Linked DNA regions of Methylomonas sp. 11b. The main gene of each other region encodes a partner of the protein of the gene in region 2 in a complex. Links are inferred from orthologs where the notes say so. Each region holds a gene or a part of one and is shown on either strand. Other genes may lie near its edges.

The links. Proteins that work in one complex are often made in the same cells at the same time.
Region 1: the proteins of METH11B_RS0110615 (region 2) and dnaX are in contact, whole or in part, in a cryo-EM structure (PDB 8GIZ), measured with the Escherichia coli proteins. The link is inferred for Methylomonas sp. 11b from one-to-one orthologs.
Region 3: the proteins of METH11B_RS0110615 (region 2) and dnaN are in contact, whole or in part, in a cryo-EM structure (PDB 8GIZ), measured with the Escherichia coli proteins. The link is inferred for Methylomonas sp. 11b from one-to-one orthologs.

Annotation. Positions count from the first base shown.
Region 1 is NZ_KI911557.1:3,748,813-3,751,777, forward strand. It holds dnaX (DNA polymerase III subunit gamma/tau), read left to right. Parts: upstream 1-666; coding sequence 667-2,265; downstream 2,266-2,965. Other genes in the region: sppA (signal peptide peptidase SppA), read left to right, coding at 1-421; METH11B_RS0117985 (YbaB/EbfC family nucleoid-associated protein), read left to right, coding at 2,283-2,606; recR (recombination mediator RecR), read left to right, coding at 2,609-2,965. UniProt on the Escherichia coli protein: Part of the beta sliding clamp loading complex, which hydrolyzes ATP to load the beta clamp onto primed DNA to form the DNA replication pre-initiation complex.
Region 2 is NZ_KI911557.1:2,201,624-2,204,765, reverse strand. Bases 1-3,000 are described here. They hold METH11B_RS0110615 (DNA polymerase III subunit delta'), read left to right. Parts: upstream 1-999; coding sequence 1,000-2,001; downstream 2,002-3,000. Other genes in these bases: METH11B_RS0110605 (TatD family hydrolase), read left to right, coding at 2,407-3,000; METH11B_RS0110610 (PilZ domain-containing protein), read left to right, coding at 2,006-2,359; tmk (dTMP kinase), read left to right, coding at 375-1,007; mltG (endolytic transglycosylase MltG), read left to right, coding at 1-378. Outside these bases: more of METH11B_RS0110605, read left to right, coding at 3,001-3,142. UniProt on the Escherichia coli protein: Part of the beta sliding clamp loading complex, which hydrolyzes ATP to load the beta clamp onto primed DNA to form the DNA replication pre-initiation complex.
Region 3 is NZ_KI911557.1:3,150,120-3,152,993, forward strand. It holds dnaN (DNA polymerase III subunit beta), read left to right. Parts: upstream 1-822; coding sequence 823-1,926; downstream 1,927-2,874. Other genes in the region: dnaA (chromosomal replication initiator protein DnaA), read left to right, coding at 1-633; recF (DNA replication/repair protein RecF), read left to right, coding at 1,941-2,874. UniProt on the Escherichia coli protein: Confers DNA tethering and processivity to DNA polymerases and other proteins. Acts as a clamp, forming a ring around DNA (a reaction catalyzed by the clamp-loading complex) which diffuses in an ATP-independent manner freely and bidirectionally along dsDNA.

The DNA.
Region 1 (2,965 bases), 1.5 Mb from region 2 along the record:
TACCGATGTGTTGGACAAACTGGGCGTGGAGCGGCGCTTGTTGACCGCCGGCGCGCACAAAGCCATGCTCGATCCGTTCTCGCCGGTCAATCAGCAAGAAAGCAAGCATATGCAGTCATTGCTGGATCAAGTACACCAACAATTCATCGGTGCGGTGCGGGAAGGACGCGGCAAACGTTTGAAGGAAGTCGAAGCGCCGGAGATGTTCTCCGGGCTGATTTGGACCGGTACGGAAGGCGTCAGGCTGGGGTTGGCGGACGATTTCGGCAGCGTTGATAGTGTCGCGCGCGACCAGTTCGGCACCGAGGAAAAAGTAAACTTTACCCCGCAGGAGCGCTTGATCGACCGCTTGGCCGGCAAGTTCGGCGCCTCGTTCGGTCATGCCATTGCCAGCAGTTTGCCTATTCCGGCAATACAGTAGCCGAGGGGCGTTGTCGGAGTTATTTACTTAATTTTGGCAAGACAGTTGCTTATCTGTTGGCTTTTATGGATAATGCGCAACTCTTCAGCGTCTTGCTGATGTTTTATGGTTACTGTGTCGGTCCTCTCGCAACGATACGCTGTAAACCCCGCCAGGTCCGGAAGGAAGCAACGGTAGCAGCGGACTCGTGTGCCGGGATGTGGCTGGCGCAGTAGCCGCCCAACTCTTGCCTTTCCGCGTTGCTAATGGCTTATCAGGTTCTTGCCAGAAAATGGCGTCCCAGCAACTTCACCCAGCTTGTCGGTCAGGAGCATGTCAGCCAATCGCTAATGCACGCCTTGCAACATGATAGATTGCATCATGCCTATCTGTTCACCGGCACGCGCGGCGTTGGCAAAACCACGGTGGCGCGGATTCTCGCCAAAGCCATCAACTGCGAAAATCTGAAAGATTTTAATCCCTGCGGCGAATGCCAGGTGTGCCGGGATTTCGAACAGGGCCGGTTTATGGACTTGATCGAAGTCGATGCCGCCTCCCGCACCAAAGTCGAAGATACCCGCGATCTGCTCGACAACGCTCAGTACGCCCCCAATCAAGGTCGCTACAAAGTCTATTTGATCGACGAAGTGCACATGCTGTCCGGGCATAGCTTTAACGCCCTGTTAAAGACCCTGGAAGAGCCGCCGCCGCACGTCAAGTTTCTGCTGGCTACTACCGATCCGCATAAAATTCCGGTCACGGTATTGTCGCGCTGCTTGCAATTCAATTTGAAGCGGCTGTTGCCGGAGCAAATCGATGCGCAGATGCAGTTTATTTTGGGCCAGGAGCAAATCGCTTTCGAGCCTGCTGCGCTAAAAATGTTGGGCCGAGCCGCCGACGGCAGCTTGCGAGATGGCTTGAGTCTGCTGGATCAGGCTATCGTTTACGGTAGCGGCAGCGTCGCCACGGAAGCGGTGATCGGCATGCTCGGTACCGTCGCGCAGCAACCCATCGACGATATTTTGCAAGCGCTGGCTGCTGGTGATGCGCGGAGGTTACTGGCAAAAATTGCCGATGTGGCGGAATTGACGCCCGATTTTGCAGATATTTTGCAACAGATGCTGCGAGTGTTGCATCGGGTAGCGCTGTTACAGCAAATGCCGGATTTCGTCGATCAGGAATTCGATAAACAGTTACTGGATACGCTGGCCCAGAGCTTATTGCCGGAAGATGTGCAACTGTATTATCAGATTTGTTTGATCGGCCAACGCGATCTGCCGCTGGCGCCCGATCCGCGCAGCGGGTTTGAAATGGTGATGTTGCGGATGCTGACTTTTCGGCCGCAAGCCGCAGAAGCGCAAGCGCTTGAGCCCATCAAACCGGTTGTCGTTAAACCGAATGCTAGTGTATCGGCGCCGGCTGCGGCGGTGGCGACCGAGGCCAGGCATATCGACGAGCCGCGTCCTACATCGGTCTCGCAAACTACCAATCCGGGCAATTGGACCGAGATTATCGCTGCGTTGAATATCAGCGGCCGTACCCGCGAACTTGCGAATAATTGCGTGTTGGACGGTATAGACGACAGCAGTTGTCGCTTGCTGCTCGATCCGAGCTTCCAGCAGATCGGTACTAAAGCCGAGGACAATCTAAGGGTAGCGTTGCAAAATTATTACGGTAAACCCTTAAAACTGGTCATAAGCAAGCAAGCAGAGCAGCAAATGACGCCTGCGCTGGAAATTCAAAAAGCCCGCGAAGATCGGCAGCAAGCGGCGGTGGATAGCATTAACACCGATGAAAATGTACAGGCTTTGAAAGACACCTTTGGCGCCAGAATCATGCCTGGTAGTATCGAACCGCTGAATTAAATATTGGAGAGACGATGATGAAAAATGCGCTAGCGGGCATCATGCAACAAGCCCAAAAAATGCAGGACAACTTAAAAAAAGCCCAGGAAGAACTGGGGGCGATGGAAGTACACGGCGAATCCGGCGGCGGCTTGGTGACGATTGTGATGACCGGCAAACGCGAGGTGCGTAAGGTCAGTATCGATCCATCCCTGGTCGGCGACGACAAGGATATGCTGGAAGACTTGGTGGCGGCGGCGATCAACGACGCCGTGCATAAAGTCGGCAAAATGAAAAAAGAAAAAATGGCCGACGTCACAGCCGGCATCCCGATTCCGCCCGGTTTCCAAATGCCGTTCTAAACATGCAAAACCAGGGTTTGCTGAAAGAGTTGATCCAAAGCCTGTGCTGCCTGCCCGGCGTCGGGCCGAAATCGGCGCAACGCATGGCTTTTCATCTGTTGCAGCGCAACCGCGACGGCGGCATGCAGCTAAGCAAAATGCTTGCGAAAGCCATCGCCGAAGTCGGCCACTGCCGCGAGTGTCGGACCTTGACCGAAGCGGAATTGTGCGAGGTCTGCGCCAACCCGTTACGCGATTCGGAAACCTTGTGTGTAGTCGAAAGTCCGGCCGATGTATGGGTGATCGATCAAGCTACCACCTTCAAAGGCAAATACTTTGTGCTGCATGGCCGCTTGTCGCCGTTGGATGGCATCGGTCCC
Region 2 (3,142 bases):
GCTTTGATTTTGGCATCTATCGTCGAAAAGGAGACCGGCGCCGGCGAAGAGCGGAGAAAAATCGCCGGGGTATTTGCTCGGCGCTTGAAGAAAGGCATGTTGTTGCAAACCGACCCGACTGTCATCTACGGCATGGGCGATGACTACCACGGTGATATCCGGCATAAGGATTTGCGCGAACATACACCCTACAACACCTACGTCATCGAAGGACTGCCGCCTACACCGATTGCGATGCCTGGTAAGCAAGCCATCGTTGCTGCTTTACATCCCGATAATAGCGATGCCTTGTTTTTTGTCGCCCGCGGCAATGGCCGCCATGCCTTTTCTTCGACCTTGGCGGAACACGAAAAATACGTCGATCAATATCAACGATGACACGCGGACGATTTATCACGCTGGAAGGTGGCGAAGGCGTCGGCAAGTCCACCAATCTGCAATTTATCAAGCAACTGTTGGAAGAACGGGGTATTCCCTTCGTGCTGACGCGTGAGCCGGGCGGCACCGGCATTGCCGAAAAGATTCGTGGGATTTTGTTGGAACGGCAAGCGGAAAGTTTGACCGAGCAGGCCGAGTTGTTGCTGGTATTCGCGGCCCGCGCCCAACATATTCAACAGGTGATTTTGCCAGCTTTGCAGCAAGGGCAGTGGGTGGTGTGTGACCGTTTTACTGATGCCACCTATGCCTACCAAGGTGGTGGCCGGAATATGGATCTGCAAACCATCGCTTGGTTGGAAAAAGCCGTACAAGGTACCCTGAGGCCGGATTTGACATTTGTGTTCGACGCGCCGATAGAAGTCGGTATGCTGCGCGCCAAGCACAGAGGCGAGTTGGACCGCTTCGAAACCGAACAGTTGGCGTTTTTCGACCGGGTCCGGCAAACGTATTTACAACGCGCCGCCACGGATTTGCAGCGCTATAAGATCATCGATGCCAGCTTACCGTTAAGCGAAGTGCAGCAGCAATTGCGCCGCGAGTTGGCGGGATTGTGGGGCATTAATGCCTAGCCGAATCGGGCTTTATCCCTGGCAACACGAGAACTGGCGGCAGTTGCACGGTTATATCGAACAGCAACGCATCCCGCAAGCCTTGCTGTTTTCCGGTGCGGTCGGGCAGGGCAAACAGCATTTGGCCGAGTATTATGCACGGACCTTGTTGTGTCACGCGCCGTTAGCCGATGCTAGCGCGTGCGGTCATTGTGTCGGTTGCAATTTATTCGATGCGCAAACTAATCCCGATTTTTTGATGATAGCGCCCGACGAACCCGGCAAAGCCATCGGTATCGATAAAATCAGGCAACTGATTGTGAAGCTGGCTTTGAAACCGCAGTACGATCATGCCTATAGAGTCGTGATCATTCAGCCGGCTGACGCATTGAACACAGCTTCGGCGAATGCGTTTTTGAAGTGTCTGGAAGAGCCGACCGAACGGACTTGTTTGTTGTTGATCAGCGAGCAACCGAGCCGATTGCCGGCGACAATCCGTAGCCGTTGCCAGAAAATCGATTGCGCAACGCCCGCGCGCGAACTGGCGATGCTATGGTTGCAGCAGCAGGGTGTCGGAGAACAAACCGAGTTGTTATTAAAACTGGCCCAAGGCTCGCCGCTGTTGGCTAAGCATTACGCCGAACAGAATATGATTCAGCTCAGGCAGCAGTATTTCGAGGCTTGGTTGCAGATTGCGCAAGGCAAGGAAAATTTGTTGACGGTAGCCGAGCTCTGGCAAAAGCAGGAAAAAATCGATTTGGCAGTGGTTTTGCTGTGGATGGCAAGCTGGGTCGCGGACATAGTCAAATACGCGTACCGGGCGGAATCGCCGGCGCTTGCCAATCCGGATCTGAAAAATGCCTTGCAAGCCCTTGCCGAGCGGCTAGAATTGAAACGCCTATATCGGTTTTACGATAATGTGCTTACCACCAAGTCGCAACTGAACACGCAACTTAATAAACAATTGATGGTCGAGCAGCTATTGATTAGTTGGTCGCAACTGAATAGACAATAAGCGTATGGCAGAATCAGCAGCACCCAGACAAGGTATCTTGTCCTTATCGATCAAGGATAAAAATGCGCTGTATGCGGCGTACATGCCGTTCGTGAAAAACGGCGGTTTGTTTATTCCGACCAAGCGCGAATACGAGATGGGTGAGGAAGTGTTCATGTTGCTGAACTTAATGGACGAAACCGAGCGCTTGCCGATTGCCGGCAAAATTATCTGGAAGACCCCGGCGGGTGCCGAGGGCTACCGTGCAGCCGGCATTGGCGTGCAATTTAGTGATCAGGATGGCGGTGCGGCGCGTAACAAAATTGAAACCTATTTGGCTGGCGCATTAGAATCTGATCGTTCCACGCATACCATGTAAACTGTTTGGCGGGCGGGCTTTGCCGCTGTCTTTACTTTCCTAAACTCATGTTTATCGACTCACACTGTCATCTCGACCGTATCGATTTAGCGCCCTACGCTAATGATTTCAATACCTTTGTGCAAGCGGCTCGCGCGGCCAAGGTCCGGCATATGCTGTGTATTGCCATCGATATGGAAGCCTATCCGGCCATGCTGGAGCAAGTCATGCCGTATTCGGATATCTCCTTGTCGGTGGGCGTGCATCCTAATGTTCATGATGGGCGTGAGCCCACGCTAGATGATTTGCTACAGTTGGCCGATAACGAAAAAGTGATCGCCATTGGTGAGACGGGACTGGACTATTTTCGTAGCGAAGGCGATCTGGAATGGCAGTTTGAACGGTTTCGCACCCATATTGCCGCAGCCAAGACACTCAACAAGCCTTTAATTATCCATACCCGCGAAGCTGGCCACGATTCCTTGGATGTGCTGCGGGAAGAAGGCGCGGATCAGGTTGGGGGCATCATTCACTGCTTTACCGAGGATTGGGCGTATGCGGAAAAAGCTTTGGATTTGAATTTCTATATCTCTTTTTCAGGCATCGTGACCTTCAAGAACGCGGAAGCCATCAAGGATGTGGCGCGTAAAATACCAGCCGACCGTTTTCTGATTGAAACCGACTCGCCGTATCTCGCGCCGGTGCCGTATCGCGGTAAACCGAATTATCCGACCTATGTCCGCTATGTGGCGGAACATATTGCTGATTTGCGCGGGACCTCTGTCGAAGCTATTGCCGAGCAGT
Region 3 (2,874 bases), 950 kb from region 2 along the record:
CTGGATAACAAACATCAGGTGGTTTTGACCTGCGATAAGTATCCGAAAGAAATCGATGGCTTGGAAGACCGTTTGAAATCGCGCTTCGGTTGGGGCTTGCCGGTGGCGATAGAACCGCCGGATCTGGAAACTCGTGCGGCGATTTTGATCAAAAAAGCGCAACAAGTTGGCGTGGATCTGGATCAAGACATAGCCTTCTTCATTGCGAAACGCATACCTTCCAATGTTAGAGATTTGGAAGGTGCGTTGCGTAGAGTAGTAGCCAACTCGCAATTTACCGGTCGCGATATCACCTTGGAATTTACCAAGGAAGCGCTGCACGATTTGATCAGCTTGCAAGACAAGTTGATCAGTATCGACAACATTCAAAAAACCGTAGCCGACTATTTCAAGATTAGAGTGGCCGATTTATCGTCAAAAAACCGCAAACAATCCATCACCCGTCCTAGACAAGTAGCTATGTGCCTGGCCAGAGAACTGACCTCGCACAGTTATCCGGAAATTGGCGATGCTTTTGGTGGACGCGACCACACTACCGTCATCAATGCCTGCAAGCGTGTGGCTGAGTTGAAAGACGACGATGTGAAGATGGCGGAAGATTACAAAAACCTGTTGAGAACCTTATCGCATTAATTGCGTGTAAGTTGTGGATAAAGTGTGCCGAAAATAGCCTATCCAGCTTATCCAAAAACCCCATACAAGCTAAAACGGTATCTGACAACAATGTTTGATACATGCTAAGATTTTGATTTAAATTAGATAAAACCGGTTTTCCACAGCTTTTTGTTTACTTAGTAGTAACAATATATAAAAGATATTTATATGAAATTTATTATTAGCAGAGATCAAATCTTGCCACCGCTGCAACAAATCGTCAGCGTTATCGAGAAACGGCAGACCATGCCGATTCTGTCCAATGTGTTGTTGCAGGCTAGCGACGAGCAGTTGGTGATGACCGGTACAGATACGGAAATTCAGATTGTTGCTAAGTTAAATATCGAATCAATAGCGCATTCCGGGGAAATAACGGTTCCTGCTAGAAAGTTTCTGGATATTTGCCGCTTATTACCAAACGGCGCGGAAATTCACTTTGAATTGCAAGACGATAAAGTTAAGGTCGTTTCCGGCCGCAGCCGGTTTTCTTTGAGTACTTTACCGGCGGAACATTATCCGGAGTTCAACGAGTCCGAGTTTGAACATAGCTTTTTGCTCAATGCCGGCAAATTCAAGAAAGCGCTGGATAAAACCGTGTTTTGCATGGCCAATCAGGACGTACGCTATTACTTGAACGGCTTGTTACTGAATGTCAGCAATTCCAAACTTAAACTGGTCGCGTCCGATGGCCATCGTTTGTCGATTTATGAAGACGATATTGGCCAAGCGACCGGCTATGAATCCCGCATCATCATGCCCAGAAAAGCGGTGCAGGAATTGAGTCGTTTGCTGGACGATGCAGACGCAGAATTGAACATCCAGTTTTCCAGCAACAACATCCGAATTTATTACAAGGATGTAGTGTTCTCGTCAAAGCTGATCGATGCCAAATTCCCGGATTTCAGTAAAGTGTTCAATCAAAGTTTTATGAGTCCGTTGTTGATCCAAAAACAAGTCTTGAGAGATGCGTTAACGCGGGTAGCGATTCTGTCCAATGAAAAGTACAAAGGTGTGACTTTCGATATTTCCGGCGATTTGTTGAAACTCAGTACCCATAATCCCGAGCATGACGAGGCCGAGGAAGAATTGATCATCGATTATCAAGGCGAGCCGTTGAGCATCTCGTTTAATTCGCAATATATGCTGGATGCAGTATCCAACTTGGATTCAGAAATGGCGGTGCTGACCATAGCCGGCAACGCCAGCAGTTGTTTCATCGAAGAACCTGAACAACCTTTGTTTAAATTTATTGTCATGCCAATGCGGATGTAGGTCGTTTAGCGATTATGACCTTGTTAAAGCTGGATGTGCTGTCGGTTAGAAACATCCATTCCGCAAGCATCTCGCCGTCGCCCGCCATTAATTTGATCACCGGCGCCAATGCCAGCGGCAAGAGTTCGCTGCTGGAAGCCATTTTTATTTTGGGTAGATCTCGCTCGTTTAGAACTACCCATACCAAGCAGGCCATTGCTTTCGAGCAGTCGCAATTGACCGTTTCCGCGCAAAATCGGGAACAGTCCGGTTCGGTCAGTACGCTGGGGATACAGATTGATAACAAACAGTGCCAGATCCGCATCGATCAGGAAGATCGACAAAAAGCTGATTTGGCGTACGCATTGCCAGTGCAATTGATTCATCCCAAGAGTTATCGCTTGCTAGACTCCGGACCGCAAATCCGTAGAGAGTTTTTGGATTGGGGTATTTTTAATCAACACAAAAACTTTTTGCCCTGTTGGCGCAAGTTTAATAAGGCTTTGCAACAACGTAATGCTTTGTTGAAAACCCGGCAACTGAAACAGCTTCCGGCTTGGGATAAGGAACTTGTGGAATATGGGCAGGTGATTAACGAGTTTCGTTTGGCCTATGTAGCAAGCTTGCAACCGGTGTTTTTAGAAATGGCTAGCCACTTCTTAAATAAGGAGGATGTTGATTTACGCTTCTTGCCCGGCTGGGATGATAGGCAATCCCTAGACTTAATTTTGAAAAACGATCTGGTGCGAGACATACGCTACGGCTTTACCCATAGCGGACCGCACCGAGCGGACTTTCAGACTTACCAAAACAAAAGACTGGCTAAAGACTATCTGTCACGCGGACAACAAAAGCTCTTAGTTTTGGCACTTATGTTGGCACAAGTGACCTTATTGAATCAGGAAAGCCCATATTCCTGCTGCATCTTAATAGACGACCTCGCGTCCGAATTGGATACAGAAAACCGGG